DNA from 4 places in the Telluria sp. AC161 genome. Region 1 is predicted to be linked to each of the others. Evidence: predicted binding sites of a transcription regulator. Region 1 holds the regulator's gene; each other region holds the start of a gene.
What was found. The regulator sigma-54, encoded in region 1, starts transcription at its own class of promoters, with help from an activator protein. The targets are predictions, from matches to a motif close to TGGCANGNAANCTGCTTT.
Positions count from the first base shown of each region.

Region 2: ACZ0AJ_RS00360 (PEP-CTERM sorting domain-containing protein) is a predicted target of sigma-54. The motif match lies at 3,863-3,880, and genes of this name have one in related genera.
Region 3: ACZ0AJ_RS08575 (PEP-CTERM sorting domain-containing protein) is a predicted target of sigma-54. The motif match lies at 2,302-2,319, and genes of this name have one in related genera.
Region 4: pepA (flocculation-associated PEP-CTERM protein PepA) is a predicted target of sigma-54. The motif match lies at 1,313-1,330, and genes of this name have one in related genera.

Region 1 covers NZ_OZ409861.1:4,917,916-4,923,280, reverse strand. The annotation lists gene hpf (ribosome hibernation-promoting factor, HPF/YfiA family) at 2-358, opposite strand; gene ACZ0AJ_RS21900 (RNA polymerase factor sigma-54) at 433-1,920, opposite strand; gene lptB (LPS export ABC transporter ATP-binding protein) at 1,935-2,690, opposite strand; gene lptA (lipopolysaccharide transport periplasmic protein LptA) at 2,687-3,235, opposite strand; gene lptC (LPS export ABC transporter periplasmic protein LptC) at 3,281-3,886, opposite strand; gene ACZ0AJ_RS21880 (KdsC family phosphatase) at 3,892-4,443, opposite strand; gene ACZ0AJ_RS21875 (KpsF/GutQ family sugar-phosphate isomerase) at 4,443-5,365, opposite strand, start outside.
Region 2 covers NZ_OZ409861.1:77,915-83,279, forward strand. The annotation lists gene mrdA (penicillin-binding protein 2) at 1-838, shown strand, start outside; gene rodA (rod shape-determining protein RodA) at 842-1,960, shown strand; gene ACZ0AJ_RS00355 (septal ring lytic transglycosylase RlpA family protein) at 1,979-3,016, shown strand; gene ACZ0AJ_RS00360 (PEP-CTERM sorting domain-containing protein) at 3,044-3,820, opposite strand; gene ACZ0AJ_RS00365 (SPOR domain-containing protein) at 4,027-4,752, opposite strand; gene ACZ0AJ_RS00370 (type III pantothenate kinase) at 4,746-5,365, opposite strand, start outside.
Region 3 covers NZ_OZ409861.1:1,900,325-1,905,689, reverse strand. The annotation lists gene ACZ0AJ_RS08590 (ATP-binding protein) at 1-710, shown strand, start outside; gene ACZ0AJ_RS08585 (response regulator transcription factor) at 697-1,236, shown strand; gene ACZ0AJ_RS08580 (c-type cytochrome) at 1,239-1,658, shown strand; gene ACZ0AJ_RS08575 (PEP-CTERM sorting domain-containing protein) at 1,699-2,223, opposite strand; gene ACZ0AJ_RS08570 (ATP-binding response regulator) at 2,373-3,953, opposite strand; gene ACZ0AJ_RS08565 (ZIP family metal transporter) at 4,036-4,797, opposite strand; gene ACZ0AJ_RS08560 (MarR family winged helix-turn-helix transcriptional regulator) at 5,015-5,365, opposite strand, start outside.
Region 4 covers NZ_OZ409861.1:4,583,378-4,588,742, reverse strand. The annotation lists gene ACZ0AJ_RS20445 (ThiF family adenylyltransferase) at 1-353, shown strand, start outside; gene pepA (flocculation-associated PEP-CTERM protein PepA) at 481-1,266, opposite strand; gene ACZ0AJ_RS20435 (class I SAM-dependent methyltransferase) at 1,450-2,115, opposite strand; gene ACZ0AJ_RS20430 (GNAT family N-acetyltransferase) at 2,229-2,960, opposite strand; gene ACZ0AJ_RS20425 (nucleotidyltransferase domain-containing protein) at 3,113-4,213, opposite strand; gene ACZ0AJ_RS20420 (HprK-related kinase A) at 4,210-5,127, opposite strand; gene ACZ0AJ_RS20415 (HPr-rel-A system PqqD family peptide chaperone) at 5,115-5,365, opposite strand, start outside.

The DNA.
Region 1 (5,365 bases):
ATCAGGCGGCAGCGACGTCTGCTTCGTCGACGTCCAGGCGTTTGATCGCTGTGCGGTTATGGTCTTTGAGCATCTGCTTGTGCTTCAGAATTTGTCGATCCAGTTTATCCATCAACATGTCGATCGCGGCATACAGGTCTTGTGCGACGCTCGCCACGTGCAGGGTCTTGCCCGACACCTGGACATTGATTTCAGCTTTTTGCCTTTTTTCTTTTTCAGTGAGGTTATCGACGGCCAGGAAGACGTGGGTATCTATGACTTGATCGAAATGGCGAATAATGCGTTCCAGCTTATTCTGAACGTATTCACGGATGGCAGGGGTTACTTCGAGATGGTGACCACTGATGGTGAGGTTCATACACACTCCTTTGAAGATGTCACGTCGCTTGCACCACACAGGAGCTGAAGGCACAGACTGTATGAGCGGCGTTGTTACAAGGCTTTGCGGAGACTGACGGGGGGGATCTTGAGCGCTTCACGGTATTTTGCGACCGTCCTGCGCGCAATGACCATGCCTTGTTCCCCGAGCATTTCCGCGATCTTGCTGTCGGATAATGGATTCTTAGGGTCTTCTGCTCCTGTCAATTGTGCGATGAGCGCACGGATTGCCGTTGAGGATGCTTCGCCTCCCGCTTCGGTGGCAACGTGGCTACCGAAGAAATACTTCAACTCGAACATGCCGTGCGGGGTCAGCATGTATTTCTGGGTTGTGACACGAGAGATGGTGCTCTCGTGCAGACCTAGTGTATCAGCTATCTCGCGCAAAACAAGGGGCCGCATGGCAACCGCGCCGTGGCTGAAAAAGTTGCGCTGGCGCTCGACAATCGCCTCGGCCACACGCAGGATCGTGTCGAAACGCTGGCGCATATTCTTGATGAGCCACTTCGCCTCTTGCATCTGCGCGCCCATCTGGCTCTCGCTGCGGCCCTGCTTGAGCATGGTCGCGTACAGGCTGTTGACGCGCAGGCGCGGCATCACGTCCTGGTTCAGCGTGACCGCCCAGCCGTTCTTGGCGCGCCGCACGATCACGTCCGGCACCACGTAATCCGACACGTTCGACGCGAACGCGGCGCCCGGATGCGGATTGCACTGGCGGACCACGGCCTGCACTTCGCGCAGGTCTTCGTCGTCGCAATCGAGCGCTTTTTTCAGCTTGCTGTATTCGCGCTGCGCGAACCAGGTCAGGTAGCCTTCGACGATCTTCAGGGCCATGCGGCGCGTGACCATCGGCACGCCCGGCATGCGCCGGATCTGCAGCGCCAGGCATTCGGCCGCGCTGCGCGCGCCCACGCCCACCGGGTCCATGCTCTGCACCATCGCCAGCGCGCAGCGCAGTTCGTCGAGATCGACCTCGAGTTCTTCGGGCAGCCGCGCGTGGATGTCGTCGAGCGGTTCTTCCAGGTAGCCGTTGTCGTCCAGCGCGTCGATCACCAGTTCGGCCAGTGCGCGGTCGCGGGTGGACAGCAGCGTTTCGCGCACCTGTTCCATCAGGTGTTCGCGCAGCGTGATGGCGCACGCCTCCAGCTGCGGGCGGCCGTCTTCGTCGTCGCTGCTGCTACTGCTGCCAGAGGATGCGCCGCTGCCTTCGCTCCAGTCGGTGTCGGGCCGGTCGCCATCGATCGCGCCGCCTTCAGCGCCCTCGCCCTCGGCCGGCGCGCTACCCTCGCCTTCGGCCTGCTGGCCCGGCGCCGGCGGCGCCTCGCCCTGTGCCGGCGCATTGTTGATCGCCCCATCGCCCAGCAAGCGCACCGAATGATCGAGCGGATCGTCGAGCCTTTCGAGCAGCGGGTTATCGCCCAGTATCTGCTCGATCTCCTGATGCAGTTCGAGCGTCGACAGCTGCAGCAACCGGATCGATTGCTGCAGCTGTGGCGTGAGCGCCAGGTGCTGCGAAGTGCGGAGCTGAAGGGACTGTTTCATCAATTGAGTATGGCTTACATGCGGAAATGTTCACCGAGGTACACGCGCCGTACCGACTCGTCGGCGATGATATCGTCGGGGCGGCCGGATGCAAGCACCGCGCCCTGATTGATGATGTAGGCGCGGTCGCAGATGCCAAGCGTCTCGCGGACATTGTGGTCGGTGATCAGGACGCCGATCTTGCGCTCCTTGAGGAAGCGCACGATGCGCTGGATCTCGATCACGGCGATCGGATCGACGCCGGCAAACGGTTCATCGAGCAGCACGAAGCGCGGGTTGGTGGCCAGTGCGCGCGCGATCTCCACGCGGCGCCGCTCACCGCCCGACAGCGACAGCGCCGGGTTCTCGCGCAGCTTCTCGATCTGCAGGTCGGCCAGCAAGGTATCGAGGCGGTCGCTGATCTCGGTTTTGGTCAGCGACTTGCCGTTGACCTTCTGCAGTTCGAGCACGGCGCGGATGTTTTCTTCCACCGTCAGCTTGCGAAACACCGACGCTTCCTGCGGCAGGTACGACAGGCCGAGCACCGCGCGGCGATGGATCGGCAGGCTGGTGATGTCGGTGCCGTTGATGCTGATCGAGCCGGCGTCCGACGGCACCAGGCCGACGATCATGTAGAACGAAGTGGTCTTGCCGGCGCCGTTCGGGCCCAGCAAACCTACTACTTCGCCGCATTCGACGTCGAGCGACACATCGCGCACGACCAGGCGCTTGCCATAGCTTTTCTGCAGGCCCTTGACGACCAGTGTGCTGCGATCGTTCAGTTCCGTCATTGCGTGCCTCCGGCCGGCGCACGCTTGGGCGCCAGGATCAGCGTACCGCGTCCGCCGCCAACCTTGCTCTCGCCGCTGGCGTCATTGCGCACGGCGACGACTTCCTTGCGGTTGTCGTACGAGATGAACGGACCGGTCATCTGGTTGGTCATCCGTTCGTTTTCGAGTTCCTTGACGACGGCGTTCGAGTACAGGCGCACCAGCTCCGAACGCTCATCGTATTCGATGCGTTCGGCCTGGCCCTCGACCCACAGGTTCGGGCCGCCGTCGCGCTTCTGGCGGAACGTGGCGGGCTTGCCGTTGGCGGCGGTGAGCGTCACGCTCATATAGCCTTCGGGCGTTTCCCTGACGACGGCGCGTTCGGCCTTGACCAGCAGCGTGCCGCGGGTCAGGATCACGTTGCCGGTGAAGGTACGAACGCCTGCGACGCCATCGAGGTCGCCATTATCGTATTCAAGCGCCGCCTGCTTGAGCGAGTCGGCCTTTTCGGCCATGGCGGTCAAGGAAAGGAGTGACAAGAAAGCGGCAGCAAAGAGTTTTTTCATGATGGTGCTGGTCCTGGGTTAGCACGCGCGCATGGCTGATGGCCTTCAGCGCTGGCGTGGCGGATAGACGATACGGCCGCGGCCGGACAATTGCATCTGCATGGTCGCGTTGTTGGCCATCATGCCGGTGGCCTTGAGGCTGGACGCGCCAAGCTCCATGTCGATCGGCTGGTCGGTCTTGACGATTTCTTCGTCGGGCAATACGGTGATGGCCTGCGTGCGCACGCGCAGCGCTTCGCTGGCGGGCGTTTTCGGGCGCTGCAGATCGACGTCGCCGAACAGTTCGACGCGGTGTTCTTCGTGGAAGATACGCGCGTTCCTGGCCACCACCGTCATCGGCGGACGGCCCGGCTCGACGCCGCGCATCAGCGGCTGCTCGACGTTCGACACATCGCCCAGCGGGATATGGGCCAGGCGCTTGCCCGACACCACGTAGCTTGGCTGGCCGTTGGGCGTCATGCGGACGAACGAGAAATTTTCGACGATGTAATCCGGTTCGTCGGGCGGGCCGCCCAGCTGCGCGTCGATGTCGGTCGCCTGCATCAGCTGCAGCAGCCAGAAGCTGCCGAAGGCGAAGAACACGCCGATCACGATCATCGCCAGCAGATTCCAGCGATGCGCGGTGCGTTTGTTGGAGGCGATCGTGGCCATGGCGCTCAGGCGAAATATGGCGCGAGCGCCTGGTCGTAGGTGCCCTGCGCGCGCATGACGAGGTCGCAGATCTCGCGCACCGCGCCACGCCCACCACCGTTCTTGGTCACGTAATGCGCGCGGTGCTGCACGTCCGGGTGGCCGGACGGTACGGCAACGGCAAAGCCGACGCGCGCGAACAGCGGCAGGTCGATCACGTCGTCGCCGATGTAGCCGCATTGGTCGGCGGTAAAGCCGGTGGCCTCGAGCAGATTGGCAAAGCCGATGCGCTTGTCGTGGTTGCCCTGGTAGACATGCGAGATGCCCAGGTCGGCAGCGCGCCGCACGACGATCGGCGACAGGCGCGCGCTGATGATCGCGGTCTGCACACCGGATTTATTCAGCATCTGGATGCCCAAGCCGTCGAGCACATTGAAGGTCTTGGTGACTTCGCCATCGGGGCCGTAGGTCAGGCTGCCGTCGGTGAGTACACCGTCGACGTCGAAGATCATGACCTTGATGCGCGCGGCGCGCTCGATGTGGGCCAATGCAGGCGTAGTTACTGCGGGAGTAGTCATCAGATTACCTTTGCGCGGGTCAGGTCGTGGATGTGCAGCGCGCCGACCAGCTGGCCCGCCTCATCGATCACGAGCATCTGGTTGATGCGGAATTCTTCCATCACGGCGACCGCGTCGACCGCCAGCTGCTCGGGGCGCACGCTGCGCGGATTGGCGTGCATGACATCGCGAATCAGCACGTTCGAAAAATCGTGCATGCGCTCGATCACGCGACGCAAGTCGCCGTCGGTGAACACGCCCAGCGGACGGCCATCGGCGTCGACCACGGCGGTCATGCCCATGCCCTTCTGGCTGATCTCGAGCAGCGCCTTGACCAGCGGGACATCCAGGCCCACCGACGGAATGGCGTCACCGGTGCGCATCACGTCGCGCACGTGCGTGAGCAGGCGCCGGCCCAGCGCGCCGCCCGGATGCGACAGCGCGAAATCCTGCTCGCGAAAACCCCGCACGTCGAGCAGCGCCACGGCCAGCGCATCGCCCATGGCCAGCGTGACGGTGGTGCTGGTGGTCGGCGCCAGGTTGAGCGTGCAGGCTTCTTTCGCCACTGCGATGTTCAGGTGGACATCGGCCAGCTTGGCCAGGCGCGAGGCCGGCTTGCCGGTCATGGCGATCACGCGCGCGCCCAGGCGCTTCACGGCCGGCAGGATGTCGAGCAGTTCGGACGATTCGCCCGAATTGGAAATGGCGATCAGGATGTCATTCGCGGTGACCATCCCCAGGTCGCCGTGCGCCGCTTCGCCCGGGTGCATGAAGAACGCCGGCGTACCGGTGGACGACAGCGTAGCGGCGATCTTGCGGCCGATGTGCCCCGACTTGCCCATGCCCGAGACGACCACGCGGCCGGTGCCTGCGTAGATCAGCTGCGCGGCGTCGACGAAGCTGCTGTCGTCGCCCAGGCGCGCGTGCAATGCAACGATGGCAT
Region 2 (5,365 bases), 4.8 Mb from region 1:
CGACACCTATTACTATCAGCTGTCCAACGAGATGGGCATCGATAACATTTCGAAGTTCATGCGCGAATTCGGCTTTGGCCAGCCGACCGGGATCGACCTCGATTACGAAAAGACCGGCGTGCTGCCCTCGAAAGAGTGGAAGGCCGAGCGCTTCAAGCGCAACCCGGCGGCCCAGAAGTGGGTCGGCGGCGACACCATTTCGGTCTCGATTGGCCAGGGCTTCAACAACTACACGATGCTGCAGCTGGCGCATGCCACCGCCATCCTGGCCAATAACGGCGTAGTGATGAAGCCGCACCTGGTCAAGATGATCGAGGACGGCGCCACCCGCGAGCGCACGCTGACCGTGCCGAAGGAAACCCGGCGCCTGGCCATGAAGCCCGAGCACATCGCCTTCATCAAGGATGCGATGGCGGGCGTGATCCGCGAAGGCACCGGCCAGAAAGCCTTTGCCGGCGCCCTGTACACCGCTGGCGGCAAGACCGGTACCGCCCAGGTGATTGGCCTGCGCGGCAAGAAATACAATGCCAACGCGATCGATGAACGTCACCGCGACAATGCGCTGTTTACCGTGTTTGCGCCGGCCGAGCAGCCACGTATCGCGCTGGCGATGGTCGTTGAAAACGCCGGCTTTGGCGGCGCCGTGGCCGCGCCGATCGCGCGCAAGGTGCTCGATTACGCCATCCTGGGCAAGCGCCCGGCGCCGCCGGCCGAACCCAAAAAGGCCGAGCGTCCCGTCACCGTCAAGAAAATCGCACCAGCGCCAGCGCCGACGCCAGCGCCCGTGACCGCACCGCTCCAGACGGCCAGCGCACCCGCCGTCACCCGAACCGAGTAAATCATGGCCCATATCCCAGAACGGCGTTCGCTGCGGCGGCGCCTGCGCCCCTATTTCACGGTGTTCGACCTGCCGCTCACGCTGATCCTCGCGGTCCTGGTCACGATCAGCATGATCACCATGTCGTCGGCCGGCGCCGACTTCCCGGACCGGGTCGAGCACCAGATCCGTAACTTCCTGCTGTCGTTTGCCGTGATGTGGATCGCCGCGAACATCGCGCCGCAAACGCTGATGCGCCTGGCCGTGCCGATCTACACCATCGGCGTGGCGCTGCTGGTCGCAGTGGCCATGTTTGGCCTGATCAAGAAGGGCGCGCGGCGCTGGCTGCACATCGGCGTGATCGACATCCAGCCGTCCGAGATCATGAAGATCGGCGTGCCCCTGATGCTGGCCTGGTATTTTCAGACCAGGGCCCAGGTCGCGGGCTGGAAGAATTACCTGGCCGCCGGGGCGCTCCTGATGATTCCGGTGGCGTTCATCATGAAGCAGCCCGACCTTGGCACGTCGCTGCTGGTGGCGTCATCGGGGTTGTACGTGATCTTCCTGGCCGGCCTGTCGTGGAAGGCCATCGCCGCCGTGTCGGTACTGGGGCTGGCCAGCCTGCCGGTGGGCTGGTCGATGATGCACGATTACCAGCGCGAGCGGGTGATGACACTGATCGATCCGACCTCCGACCCGCTGGGCAAGGGCTTCCACATCATCCAGTCGATCATTGCGATCGGCTCCGGTGGCGTGAGCGGCAAGGGCTATATGAAGGGCACGCAGGGTTACCTGGAATTCGTGCCCGAGCGGACCACCGACTTCGTGTTCTCGGTGTATTCGGAAGAATTCGGCCTGATCGGCAACCTGTTCCTGCTGTTCGTGTACCTGCTCCTGATCGGGCGCGGCCTGATGATCGCGGCCAATGCGGCCAATACCTTCGGGCGCCTGCTGGCCGGGTCGATCTCGATGATTTTCTTTACCTATGCCTTTGTCAACATGGGCATGGTGGCGGGCATTCTGCCCGTGGTCGGGGTGCCGCTGCCCTTCATGAGCTATGGCGGCACTGCCTTTATCACACTCGGCCTTGGCGCCGGCATATTGATGAGTATTCAAAGACACCGTAAACTGGTGAAGACTTAACTAGCAGGAGGACTGCCAATGGGCGTTCGCAAAAACATCCCGGCGGTCGTAGCGGTTGCCTTTCTTGTCACGGCGTGCAGCAGTACCGGTGAACACAAACGCCTGTCGCCATTTCCATGGCCGCACAAGCCCACCGCCAAGCATGGCCCCGCGCCCAAGCTGCCCGCCGCCAATTCTGGGCGGGGCGGTTACTACAAGGACGACGGCCCGGGCGAGAATCCACCTGATGGCCTGCTCGAGACGCCCGACGCGGTCGTCGTGGCCGAACCATTCAACAAGTTCACCAGCCGTCCCTATACGGTGCTGGGCAAGACCTACACGCCGCTGGGCAACGATGAACGGTGGACCCAGCGCGGCATCAGCACGTGGTATGGCAAGAAGTTCCACGGTCAGCGCACGGCCTCCGGTGAGCTGTACGACATGTACAAGATGACGGGTGCGCACCCGACGCTGCCGATTCCGTCGTACGTGCGCGTGACGAGCCTGGAAAGCGGCCAGTCGGTGGTGGTGCGCATCAACGATCGCGGCCCGTTCCATTCCACGCGCATCATCGACGTGTCGTACACGGCCGCGCTGAAACTGGGCCTGCTCGGCAACGGCAGCCACGAGGTCGAGATCGAGCGCCTGTTCCCGGGCGATCCGATCGTCAATCCGGCGCAGATTGCCGCCGCGCGGCGTGAAGCGACATCGCAGGCGCAATCGGCGCCGCCCGAGATTGCCGCGCTGATGCTCGAAGACCGGGTGCAGTCCGACAGCGGCGCTGTCGTGCGCCTGGTGGAGCCGGCGACACCAGCAGCGCAAGAGGCGCCGGCGCCGCGCGCCACGACGGGCGACTACTACATCCAGCTTGGCGCGTATGGCCGCACCGGTACCGCCGAAGCGATCAGCGACCAGATCGCGCGCGCCGGCGTGGACGTGGGCACGCTCGAAGTGGTGAAGGTGGGGGCATTCAATCGCCTGTACGGCGGGCCGTATCCGACCCGTGCCGAGGCGACCGAGGCGATGGACGCGCTGCCGGCTTCGCTGGGGTTGAAGCCGATCGTCGTGCGGCGCTGACGCCTCGCCAGTCTTTCTGAAACGGCGTTATGCCGCCACGCGCTTGCTGCGGCGACGCACGGCGCCCAGACCGGCCAGACCGGCGAGCGCCAGCAGGATGCTCGATGGCTCCGGCACTTCGGCGGACGCCACAACCTTTGTGTAATCCAGCAGCAGTTGCGAATTGGTCAGAATCAGGTCACCCGCGACTTGCAGGTTCACCGTCAGCTGGTCGCTGCGCAGCAGTTCGTCGATGATCGACTGGTTCGAGATGATGCCGCTGATGGTGAAGGCGCCGGTGTAGTCGCGGGTGACGGTCGTGGTGTCGGTCCAGCTCTTCGTGTAGAAGTCGTAGCACTGGTAGTAGGAGCAGCCCGTGCCTTCGTACTTGACCTGAAGCGGGCTCGATGTGGTCGTGCTCGACTCAAGCAATGACGTGCTGCCCGTACCCAGAGCAACGCCGCCGATCGACAGGGCGGCGCTTTCCTGCTGGCCCATGCGATCTACCGTCGCGTAATTGGTCAGATAGCGTGCATAGCTGATCGACGTGTGGGGCATCCAGCCCGTCATGTTGCTACCAGTGGAGACTGGCGCCGACGTCGTGAACATATCGGTGCCATCGTCGCGGAACGAGAACGAGAAAGTCAGGCTGTTGACCGTGTAGTCGGCCGGCAGGAACGATTTGCCACTGAACACGGCGCTGTAATTGTTGTTTGCCATGTCGCTCGAGGCAAATGCGCCCGTCATCGCGATTGGCGTGGCCAGGGCCGAAGCGGAGATGGTGCAGAGTGCGGTCAGCAGAGCGGTCGTGATCAGTTTTTTCATGGCAAACCCCTAGTTTTGAATTTAAGAAACGATAATTTGTGTATAGCAATACTTATGCCAGCACAGCAACCTATTGATTGTAAACAATCTTATTTTCTTAAAAGAATTTAGTGTAAAGAAATTCGACAGGTTTGAGCGTCCGCGCAACACGTGGGGACGAAAAAAAGCGCACCCGCAGGTGCGCCGTCGTTGATCTTGAAACAGGATCAGCTGCAGCGGGTGACTTCAACACCGTTGTAGTTATCGGCAATACCAGTCAGACGATCGCGCTCGGCAGCGTCGATCTGGCGATACTGGTAGCCGGCGCGCGTCACTTGCGGTCCGCGCGGCAGAATGCGCACGCCGCGTACGCCCTGACGCTGCAGGTCGGCCACGAGCTTTTGCGCCGCGCCGTCCGATTTGAACACACCCAGCGAAATCGCATAGCGCAGCGGCGACGTGTCGTTCTGCATGATGAAGAAATTGGTCACGCCCCGTTCCCTGAGCTCGGCGACACGGCGCTGGGCGCCTTCGCGGCCCCCGTTCGGTGGCAGATAGACCAGGCGGCTCGTCACTTCCTGGTACGGCATCTCGATGCGCGACTGGCGCGGCGTGAGGCCAAGCCGTGCGACACGGGCCTCGAAGCGGCGCGCATCGGCCGTGCTGAAGGGGCCGGCCTGGACACAGGCGACCAGATCCCGCGCAACTGGCACTGGCACCGGCGCTGGCTCGGGCATGGGCGCAGCCACCTCGGCTTGCGGCTGCGGTGCAGCGCTCGCCGCTGCCTGCCTGGCCTGCGTTGGCGTAAGCTGCTGCATGCGTTCGGGCGCGAGCTGGTTCTTCAGGCGTGCCGGCTCGCGCGCCGCATCACCCGGCTGGCCGAGCAGGCCCTGCCCATACGCTAGCAAGACCCCGTTGGCGCCCAGCAGCGCCCAGAACACGAATTTCAGCACCGCATATCTCCCGTCGAGCCGGTGACTGCTGCATGCAGGCCGACCAGTACGATGTTATCGACCACCTGGTGCACAACCTTGAGGGCCGGCGCGATATGGGGCCCGGCGCCACCCGAGACGATGCAGAAGGCGCCGCCGAGGCCCGCCACCGCGCGCTCGATCGCGCCCGCCTGCGCCGAGAGCAGGCCGGCCAGGATCGCATCGTGCGTGTTGTCGCCAAACAGCGGCGGCAGTGCGCCGGCATCGACCTGCGGCAGTTGCGCCGTGTTGCGCGCCAGGCTCGCGGCCATCAGGGCCAGGCCGGGCAGGATCATGCCGCCGATGAAGTGGCCGTCGGCGCGCACCGCGTCGACCGTGGTCGCGGTGCCGCAGGTGGCCACGATCAGGTCCTGGCCGGGCGCCAGCGCGCGCGCGCCGATGGCAGCGGCGAAACGGTCGCACCCGAGCTGCGCCGGTTCGCGATAGCCGTTGGTAACGCCAGCGCGCTGCGGCGTGGACGCGAACCACTCGACCTGCGCCCTTGTCGGCAGCAGGGCCGCGATGCGTTCGGCCAGCACGGGCCCCGCCACGTTCGAGACCAGCACGCGCGTGGCGCCGGCCCAGTCGGACGCCA
Region 3 (5,365 bases), 3.0 Mb from region 1:
GCGCAACCGAAGAAGAACACATCGTGCGCATGGGCCTGCTTGCCAGCGGCGCCGCGCATGAACTGGGCACGCCGCTGTCGACGGTGTCGGTGATCCTGGGCGACTGGAAGCGCATGCCCGCGTTTCGTGACGACGCCGAGCTGCTGGGCGAGCTGACCGAGATGCAGACCCAGCTCAAACGCTGCAAGTCGATCGTCAGTGGCATCCTGCTTTCGGCCGGCGAAGCGCGCGGCGAATCGGCCGAACGCACGACGGTGCGGGGCTTTCTCGATGGCCTGGTCGAACGCTGGCAGGCCAGCCGCCCGGTGCGCGCTTTCACGTACAATAACCGCATCGCCGACGACTGGCCGGTGGCAAGCGACTCGGCGCTGCGCCAGACGGTCGACAACCTGCTCGACAATGCGCTGGAAGCCTCGCCCGACTGGGTCTGCTTCGATGCGCACATCGACGAGCGTACGCTGGTGCTGTCCGTGCTCGACCGTGGTCCCGGCTTCGCGCCCAGCATGCTGGCGCAATTCGGCAAACCGTACCAGTCCACCAAGGGCAAGCCCGGCGGTGGTCTGGGGTTGTTTCTGGCCGTGAACGTCGTGCGCAAACTCGGCGGCACGGTGACGGCGACCAACCGGCCGGAGGGTGGCGCCGTGGTCAGGCTGCGGCTGCCGATGTCGGCCATTGAACTGGAAGAGGAACTGAACGATGCCGAACCCTGAGCCGCTGCTGCTCATCATCGAAGACGACGAAGCCTTCGCCCGCACGCTGAGCCGTTCATTCGAGCGGCGCGGTTACCGCGTGCTGGGCGCCACCGGCCACGATGAAGCCGCTGCCATCCTGGCGCAGCATAACCCCGGCTACGCCGTGGTCGACCTGAAACTCAAGGGCCAGACCTCGGGCCTGGCCTGCGTGCAACTGCTGCACGAGCACGACCCCGACATGCTCATCGTGGTGCTGACGGGCTTTGCCAGCATTGCCACGGCGGTCGAAGCGATCAAGCTGGGCGCCGTTCAGTACCTGGCCAAGCCATCGGATGCCGACGATATCGAAGCGGCGTTCGGGCACATTGCCGGCAGCGCCGAAATCGAGGTCACCAACCGCTCGACGTCGATCAAGACGCTGGAGTGGGAGCGCATCCACGCCGTGCTGGCCGAGACCGATTTCAATATTTCCGAGGCCGCGCGCCGGCTGGGCATGCACCGCCGCACACTGGCGCGCAAGCTCGAGAAGCAGCGGGTGAAGTGATCATGCGCGGGTTCATCATTGGTGTTGCGCTGTTGCTGGGAACGGGGGCCGAGACGCTGGCGGCACCCGCATCGGCACCGGCGCAGGCCCAGGTCGATGCCGGCCGCAGGCTGTTCGCGCGCTGTACCAACTGTCATGAGGTTGGCGCGGGCGCCCGCAATGGCTTCGGGCCGCAATTGAACGGGATCGTGGGCCGCAAGGCGGGCAGCGCCCCTGCGTATGCCTACTCGCCGGCGTTGAAGCAGGCCGGTTTTGTCTGGAACGAGCAGAAGCTGGTGGCGTTCATTCGCGACAGCGAAAAGGTCGTGCCAGGTAACAAGATGCGCTTTCTCAGCTTCATGAGCGAGAAGCAGGCGTCCGATATTGTGGCGTATCTGCGCACGCAGGGGGCGGTGGCTGCGTCGCCAGCGCCGAAAAGATAGCAAGGCTGGGTTTGGCGCAGCCTTGCCGGTACCACGATGATTACCTGGCCTGGCGCCGCTTGCGCGATGCCAGCAGAACACCCAGGCCGCCGAGCAGCAGTGCAGCGCTGGCTGGTTCCGGCACGTCGACGGGTGGTTCAGGCAAAGCGTCCAGATCCGTGACCGTCAGCGAATATCTGCCACTGCCCAGGTACTCGGTCAGTGCAAACGTGCCCAGGCGGAAGGTCGGGCTGTCTTCCGAACCCGTGTAGAGCTGGAAGCCATCTGTGCTCAACAGCAGGTTATTGCCGTAGAAGTCGAGGATTTCCATGCCGCCACCGATGGCCTCGTTATAAAAGGTCAAGTCCACGACGTCTTCAGACGAGCCGGGGAAATTACCCGCGACGTCCCACAGGATGAAGCCTTCACCGTCACCAAACAGATCCGACGAGACAGTCGAATTTAATTGCCAGCTCGCCGCGTAGTCGCCGGTCAGCTGGAACTGATACAGCGCTGCATTGGCCACGCCAGCGGAAAACAGCATGGCGGCAAGGGCGACATTCCTCAGGTTCTTGATCAGTTTCACAAAGCACTCCGTTCTATTAAAGGATGGATGAACATTCACGTGACATCGAATTCCGAACATTGCTGTTGCGATATCCAATAAGCACGGACCGTGCCTGTTCAAAATCTTCAATACCAACAAGTACTTAAGTCAATCTACCTCGAATCGTGTCACACACTTGTAAGATTGGTCGACAAGGTCCGCGCATCGAATAGGCTCAACAGCGCCTCCATCTGCACCGGCTTGTTCAGATGGTGGTCAATTCGCGCATCGACCGAGCGCTGGCGCGACTCGGCATCGCTCCAGCCCGTCAGCGCGACAATGAAAGTCGTGTCGTCGAGCAAGCCTTGCGCGCGTGCAGCGATGGCGACCTCGTAGCCGGACATGTCGGGTAAGCCAATGTCGAGCAACAAGACACGATAGCGATGCTGCGCCAGCGCGGCCAGGGCGGCGGCGCCGGTATGGGCGATGTGCACATCGAAACCGTGCAGTGCGAGCAGCGCCTGCAACAACTCGGCGGCATCCACGTTGTCGTCCACGACCAGCACCGACGGCGCCTGCCGGGGCGCTTCGACCTTTGCTGTCGTCGGCGCGGCAATAGCCGCCGCGTGTACTTCGGTACTCAGGGGCAGGGCGATCTCGAACGATGCGCCGCGGCCATGACCGTCGCTGTGCGCGGTGAGCGTGCCGCCGTGGCGCAGGACCAGGTCGCGCGTCAGCGCCAGGCCGATACCCAGGCCACTGTTGCCATCGTTACCACTGCGGCCTTCCTGCGTGAACATGTCGAACAGGCGCGGGAGCATGTCCGGCGAAATGCCGCGGCCCGTATCCGTGACCCGGATGCGGGCCATGCCGTCGGCCGCGGTGCTGATGTAGAGATGGATGTCGCCCTGATTGCCCGAGAACTTGAAGGCGTTGTGCAACAGGTTCGACACGCACTGGGCGATGCGGGTGCTGTCGACGTCCACGGGAATCGGTTGCGGCGGCAACGTCAACTGGAAGTTGGCGGCCGATTGTTCGATCATCGGCGCGCTCGTTTCCAGCGCGCTGGCGATCACGTCACGCAGGTCGGCTGGCGCGACCTGCAGTGTCAGCTTGGCGGAATGGATACGCGACGCGTCGAGCAGATCGTCGACCAGCCGCGTCAGTTGCAGCCCCTGGCGCGTGATGATGGCCGCGGCGCGGGCCAGCGGTTCGTCATTGCCCGCGCGCATGGCGATCAGCTGGGCTGCCGACAGGATCGGCGCCAGCGGATTGCGCAGCTCGTGCGCCAGCATTGCGATGAAGACGTCTTTTTGCCGGTTCGCTTCGCTCAGCTCGGCCTGGCGCGCCACCAGCGCATCTTCGCTTTCGCGCAAGCGGGTGCCGGTCGTGCGCAGCTTGCGCATGGCCAGGTTCATGCGCTCGATGACGAGGCAGTCCACGACCAGGATCGACGCGAAAAACACCAGCGCGATCAGGTCGCTGTGCGCCATGGCGGCCGGCGCCAGGCGCGGGCCCATGAAGAATGCCCAGGCCGCCCAGGTACTCAGGAACGCAGTCAGCAGGCCCGGCCCGAGACCGGCCAGGTAGGCCGCCAGCAGTACCGCAGGGAAGAACGACAGGAACGGGAACCCGCGCGCCGGCAGGATGTCCACCAGCATGAAGCGGGCGGCCAGCGCCACGACGAACAGGAACAGCGCGAACAGATAGCGCAGTGCGAGCGGCGCCGCGCCGTCACGCCAGGTGCCGCCGGAAAACTGGGGTTGCATAGTCAGGATGGAGTAGGGATTGCGACGCCGGGGAGGGGGCGTCGCTTGAAGGGGTGATTATAAACAGTAATGCACGGCAAGTTCACGAAGAAAGCTTGCTCAGTGTAAATGCAGCAAGAAAACCCGCGGCGACGATCAGACCGGCAAAATCGTGGGTTTCGTCGAAGGCCTCGGGGATCATCGTATCGACCACCATCGCCAGCACGCCCCCGGCCGCCACCGCCGTGGTTGCCGCCAGCATTTCAGGCGGAAACTGGTGAAACAGCGTGAAGCCCGCCGTGGCCGCCAGGCCCGAGGCGAGGGCAATCGCCGCCCAGATGCCCATAATGTACCCGGTCGAATGGCCGGCGCGCTTCATGCCCGCAGCGCTGGACAATCCTTCCGGCAGGTTCGACAGAAATACGGCCGCCACCATCGCCATGCTGACGCCCTGGCCGCCCAGCAGCGACAGGCCGATGACGATCGACTCGGGAATCCCGTCCAGCAGGGCGCCGATGGCAATGGCCGTGCCGCTGGCTTTGGCCTTGGGATCGGCGCCCTCCTGCGGTGTCGAGCGTTTGCGGTGCTTGGCGCCCTTGCGCGCCAGCAGCCAGTTGGCGCCCGTATAGATGCCTGCGCCGACCACGAACCCGGCGGCCGTCGAGGCAAGCCCGCCGGTCTCGAGCGCTTCATCCATTAGTTCGAACGACAGCGCCGAGATCAGCACGCCGCTGCCAAACGCCATGATGGCCGCGACCAGACGCTTGGGCACGGCATAGCGCACCCCGATCCCGGCGCCCAGCATCAGCGCGCCGCCTGCCAACAATCCCCATCCACCTGCCTGCAACCAGCCTGCTATTTCCATACCTGTTCCTGTCGTGTTCGCGTGTGCGGCGCCCTCCTGTGTCCATTGGCACAAATAAGGTTGCCTTGATTATACTTTTCGGGCAAGATAGGGACGTGGCAAGTGGGTCGTTCGACCACCTTGCCCCGATCAGCGAAGAGGCGGTCAGCGCCGCTTCTTTTCGTCCCCCGCATTCGTCGGGGGGCTTTTTTTTTCCCGTGTTTCTCGATTGGTCCTGTCAAGACTGGCCGAGCGGAATCTTGCCCGCCGCCTCATCGGCATCGAGTTGTGCAATCAATGTGCCCAAGTCCTGTTCAAGCCGCAGCAGCGTCGATTCATCGAGCGTGGCAAGGGCATTGGGCAGCACGCCGGCAAGGGGCGCCGGGGCGCGGCGCAGCACTTCCTGACCCGCCGGCAGCACGCGCAGCGCGACGCTGCGCCGGTCCGTACCTTCGCGCGCTGCAGTCACATAGCCGCGCTCGACCAGGCCGCGTACCAGATTGCTGGCAGTGGACTGGTGGATATCGAGCGCGCGGCTCAGGCTGGTGGCGCCGATGCCGGGCTGGCTGTCGATCACCGACAGCGCCCA
Region 4 (5,365 bases), 330 kb from region 1:
GGGGCGATTTGCCGGAGCAGGAAAAAGCGATCCGCTTTGTGGTCGGCCTGGCGCCGGCTGGCCTGCACCGCAACTACCTGATGGTGCCAGGGGCGGTGAACTTTGCCGAGCGGCGCGGCCCGTCGACCTTCATGGCTTGCCAGCTGTGCGCCGGCATCATTGCCACCGAGTCGCTCAAGATCCTGCTGGGCCGCGGCGATGTGCTGGCGGCGCCCTGGGGCATGCAGTTCGACGCCTACCGCAACAAGCTCAAGCGCACGTGGCGGCCGGGCGGCAACCGGCATCCAATCCAGCGTCTGGCAATTGCCATTGGCCGGCGTCAATTTGCGCGCATGGCGGCTGCCGGCCGCTGAACGACTGGGCGTTGATTCATCGGCGCATCATGCCGCCGAATCGGACAACGAAAAAAAACCACTGCCGTTACCGGTAGTGGTTTTTTTCTTGCTTGAGAACAGGGCCTGCGCAGCAGGCCCGTGATTCTTAGGCAGCTTTCTTGTTGCGGCGACGTGCTGCGTACAGACCCAGCATGCCCAGGCCCAGCAGGCCAACCGATGCTGGCTCTGGCACTTCAGCTGCGTTTTCGAACACGACGTCCAGCGAACCGTTGATGGTCTGGGTGCCCGATGGGGTGAAGTTATTCAGCTGGCCCGACTGGAACGACATCGAGTAGAACGGGTTAGGCAGGATGAAGAAATCGCTGCCAGCTGCGGTCAGTGCGAACGAGCTCGATGCACCGAAGCTGCCGCAGTTGATGCCGTTGCCGTTTGGATTGCTTGGGCTCGAGCAGGTGCTCAGCATTGGGTTCAGCGTGCCCTGGCCAGCCAGTGGATTGCCCGAACCCAGCAGGACGTTGCCGGCTTCCGAGCCCAGATCGGTGTCGAGGAACAGGTTCAGGCTACCGGTGCCTGGCTGGAAGTTGAACGTGGTGGTCGAACCGCTGACCGAGTAGGTACCGCTTGCCGAGTAGTTGGCGAACAGGCCGTAGTTCGAACCCAGGCCGGTCTGGAAAGCCGAGTATGCAGTGTTGCCGCCGTTGCCGACGAACTGGCCAGCAGTCCACACCAGGGCGACGTTGAACGTACCATCTGGGTTGAAGGTCGCGGTTTCGGTGTAGTTACCGGTGATCTTGTCAGCAACGAAGTTTGCCTGGTTGCCGTTGATTGGGTCAACGGTGAACGAGTTGAACGGTGCTGCTGCGGCAGTACCGCTGAAGACGGTTGCAGCTGCGATCGATGCGGCGAGGATGGTTTTCTTAAAAGCGTTCATTTCGTAAATCTCCTGGGTTGTCTGGGGTACTGCTCACGAGGGTATATAAGCAACCACCGTGCCAGCTCAAGAGATTTGTTTTAAATCAAACAGTTAGCTATTTTTACTGACCAAGATCAAACATCACTGTAAAAAATACCGACAGCATATTTACCGCGTAATAAATACGCTGTCGGACTACGCCTACACAGGTTTGCGGATCACCACATTCCATGTGTTTCCGGAAGTAAACTCCGATTGGACCTCATAGCCTGCTGCCAACATCTTGGCGCGCAATTCTTCGATATGAAACGGGCTGTACAGAATTCCTTTGCGGATGCCCCAGTCATTGATCTTCTGCGCAGCCCAACGCAGCGGCGCGAATCCGGTGGGATACAGCAACACATTTGCCGCCATCGTCCCGCCCGGCTTCAGCACACGCAGGATGTCACGCAGCGCGCCGTCGATCGTCGGGAAGCAATGGATCGAGTTGGCGATATTGGCTGTGTCGAAGCGGTTGTCGGCAAACGGCAGCTGGGCCGCGTCGGCGTGCTGGACCTGGACTTGCGGATTGTTGGCAAAGCGGCGCTTGGCGCCGGCGAGCATCGACGGCGCGTAGTCGATGCCGGTCACCTTCACTTGCGGGAGCTTGCGGCGACGGCGCCAGTTCAGCACCATCTCGAGCAGCGTTCCGGTGCCGCAGGCCACTTCCAGGTGATCGGGACCGAAGTTCGGCCCGAAGAAGCGCATTTGCGTGCCGATCGTGCTGTTATAGGCGAAGGTCAGAATGAAAAAGCCGCGCAGGTCGTACCACCACGGTTCAGAGGAATAGGCTTCGGCGATTTCGTCCCTGGTCTTACCTGTCGTCATGGCGCATCCTCACTGGATATACAAGAAGCGCTGAATATAGGACGTTCCTGCGAGGCAGGCAAGCACAAATGCAGAGAGGAAATTATGGGGCGTCTTTGCCCCGGGAGCAATGCTTAGCCCAGCGCGCGCAGGCGGTTGATGATGCCGGCCTCTTCGCGCTGCGAAAAGAACCAGGGAAACAGTGAACGTTCGCCGACCGCCTTGTCCTGCATGCCGCCCCATTTGGCAACCTGCTCGGTACCGTATGCCGTGGCGGCGCTGAGCAGCACCGCTGGTGCCTGCACGCGCGGATTGGGCCGTGATTCGCAGACGGTCTGGAAACCCAGCATGGCTTCGTAAAAACGGCGGTGACGCGGATTGACTTCAATAAAGATGTGGCTGCAATGATTCAGGTCGCGCGCATAGATCAGGGCCACGTGGAACAGCGACGCCAGTACGGCCTTCGACTTGATGGCCGGATCGACGGCCAGCTTGATGATTTCGCAGACCTTGCCGGTCATGCGCTGGGTATCGATATAGTCAGCAAATACCTGGTCGGCCAGCAGGCCGATATCGGAATCCAGACCCAGGCTCAGCGTGCCGAAGACCTGGCCACGATCCGATGCGGTCAAGGTGATCCGGTTGGGGTCGTTGCCGATCTGGTGGTTGCCGCTGTAGCCGCGCCACGCATACATCTTACTGATGAGCATGCTGGCGGAATTGCGCTGGGTGTCGATGTCCGCAGCGCGAATGCCAAAGACGCGTTCGTTGATGGTAACGTCAATGATGCTCGGATCGTTCTCCGGGGCTGAGTCATCGCTGCCAAGCCCGGTGCATGGGATGGCTGGCGCTAATGTCTCGATCATGTACGTTCTCCTGGCGGTATCGACGCGTCGTGCAGCGACGACAGTGTAGTCATCATAGCATCGACAATTGTCCTAATGCCAATTTTATTGACAAATTGAATGTGAATTAGTGGAATTACTATGCAAATTCCCTCACAGCAAAGAGTAGCAGGTCAAGCGGCCTCTGCGGTACGTGGCGATACGAAAGCCTTGTGAAACAAGTGGCGCGTGAGCAACACCAAGGGCATTCGCAGCCAGTTTCCGCGCACATACAAGGCGAAATGGGCGGCACCGTCAAAGCGTGCGGCGCACTCCGGATGCGGCGGCGCCAGGGCGCGCGTAAATAGCGCATCCATCAGTGCCAGTACGACTTGGGATGGCGCAAATGCCTGTGACGCAGCCATGACCGATGCAGGCACCGGCGTGCCAAACGTGCGGGTGGCATAGCGCAGTGCGTAGAACATGGGACGGGTGAGTTCGAGCGCAACGGCGCGCGCCACCAGCCCATCCCAGAAACCCGGCTCGGCGCCAAAGTGTGTTGCCAGGCGATGCATGTCGAACAAATCGCGCAATCCCTGGTCGAATTCACCACCAAAGAACAGGTGCACGGCGCTGTGCAAGAACATGTCGTGCGGTGACAACGTACACACACCCAGCGCCCCGAGGTCGCCGGGGATCGGCCGCGCCGCCGCGCGCAGCAGCGCCGGGTCGGGCCGCACCGGCGCCGTTTCGGGCAAGATCGCATGGTGGACATCGATGGCATTGCCGCGGCGCAGGTGCACCATCGGCGGAAGCTCATGCATCCAGGTGCGGTAGTAGCGCTGATCGTAGGCGTCGTGGTGGGTGCTGGCCCAGCCATGCTCCATCAGCGCACTTTCCACGTTGTCCAGATTGTCCTTGGGCACGAGGATATCGATGTCCGAGAACAGGCGGCCACGGCCGGACGGCAAGCCGGCCATCGCATATGCAGCGCCTTTGAGCAGGATCAGGGGCTGGCCCAGGTGGGCCAGATCGCTGTGGATGCGTTCGACCTCGTAGCCGGTCAGGCGCCGATGGCGCAGCGCGACGATGCGCGCCGCTTCCAGGTGCTCGCGCGGCTGGGGCGGCACGTCGTCAAGCAAGCCGTGCTCTTCGAGCAAAAACACCAGGATTGCGCCGACATTGGCGCTGTTGGCCTGGCGCAGCAAGCGCTCCCAGCCCGGCAGGTCAAGCAGCCGGACCCGGCCTGGCGCCGACAGCACCTCGACCAGCAGCGATGGCGGGCGCCGCGTCATGCTGGCGCTCCCGCCAGGCGGTCGAACAGCGCAATCGCTTCGTCCAGCTGGCTGTAGCAGAATTCGTGGCCGTCAGCGCCGTCGACCAGATCGGCCAGGCAATCGAACCCGGCAGGACCGAGAACGAAATAATTGAAGGCATTCTCTGCCACCCGGGTGAACAACTGCCCCTTGGACAGCGGTGTCAGTGTGGTCGCGGCGCCCGCCTCGTAGCGGGGAAACACGATGTGGCGTGCGCGCGCAACGTCGCCCACCTGCGCCACGCTCCCGGCCGGCGCCTTCATGTGCGCGATCGTGCCCTTGTTGGTGCCGGGTACCGACGGGCCGAGTAAGGCGTCGGGCGCAAACGCGCGGATCACGTCGATCGAGGCATTCTTGAGGCTGACCGGGCGCGCCAGCGGCGCGAGCATGCCATCGCTGCGCCGGATCAGCGTCAATTCATCCGACAGCAGGCGCCAGCCGCGGCACACCAGGGCGGCGCACAGCGTGCTCTTGCCCGAGCCGGGCGGCGCCGGCAGGATGATCGCGCAGCCATTGCGCTCGATAACGGCAGCGTGCACGATCAGGTAACGGTGCGCGCGGTTCGAGACGCACCAGTTCATGACCCATTCGAACATCGGCCAGGCCTGTGCCAGCGGCAGCGGCGCGAACGGCTCACGGCCGTCATGGTCAAAGCGGACCTGCGGATGCCACCAGCGGCGCAGGCCGGCGCTCTGGCGCAGGCGCACCTGGAAATCGGCGAAGCCACCTGGTTCCTCGATGACGTTGTCGCGATACATCAACCCGATGCCATCGGCGACGAGGGAAATATTCGATTGGATTCGGCTGACAAACGGTCCGGTGCGCAGCAACAGACCAGGGCCGCCCAGGCGCCGCGCCAGTTCGGCACGGCCCAGATCGGCTACAAGAGGCATGGTTCGATCAGATTCAGGCAGGAGAGTTGTTCGAGCAGCTCGGCCACATCGTGCGTAAGCGTGGCGTCGTCGACCTCGAAATGTTCGCGCAGTACTGCGGCAAGGGCTGCTTCGGGCGTGGGCGCGGCGCCCATGTGTTGCAGCACGACGAGCGCCTCGGGGGTCAGCAGGTGGGTCGCCCCGGATACTTCGTTGAACAAGACGACCTCGTCTTGCCACTGGCGATAATGCAGAACTG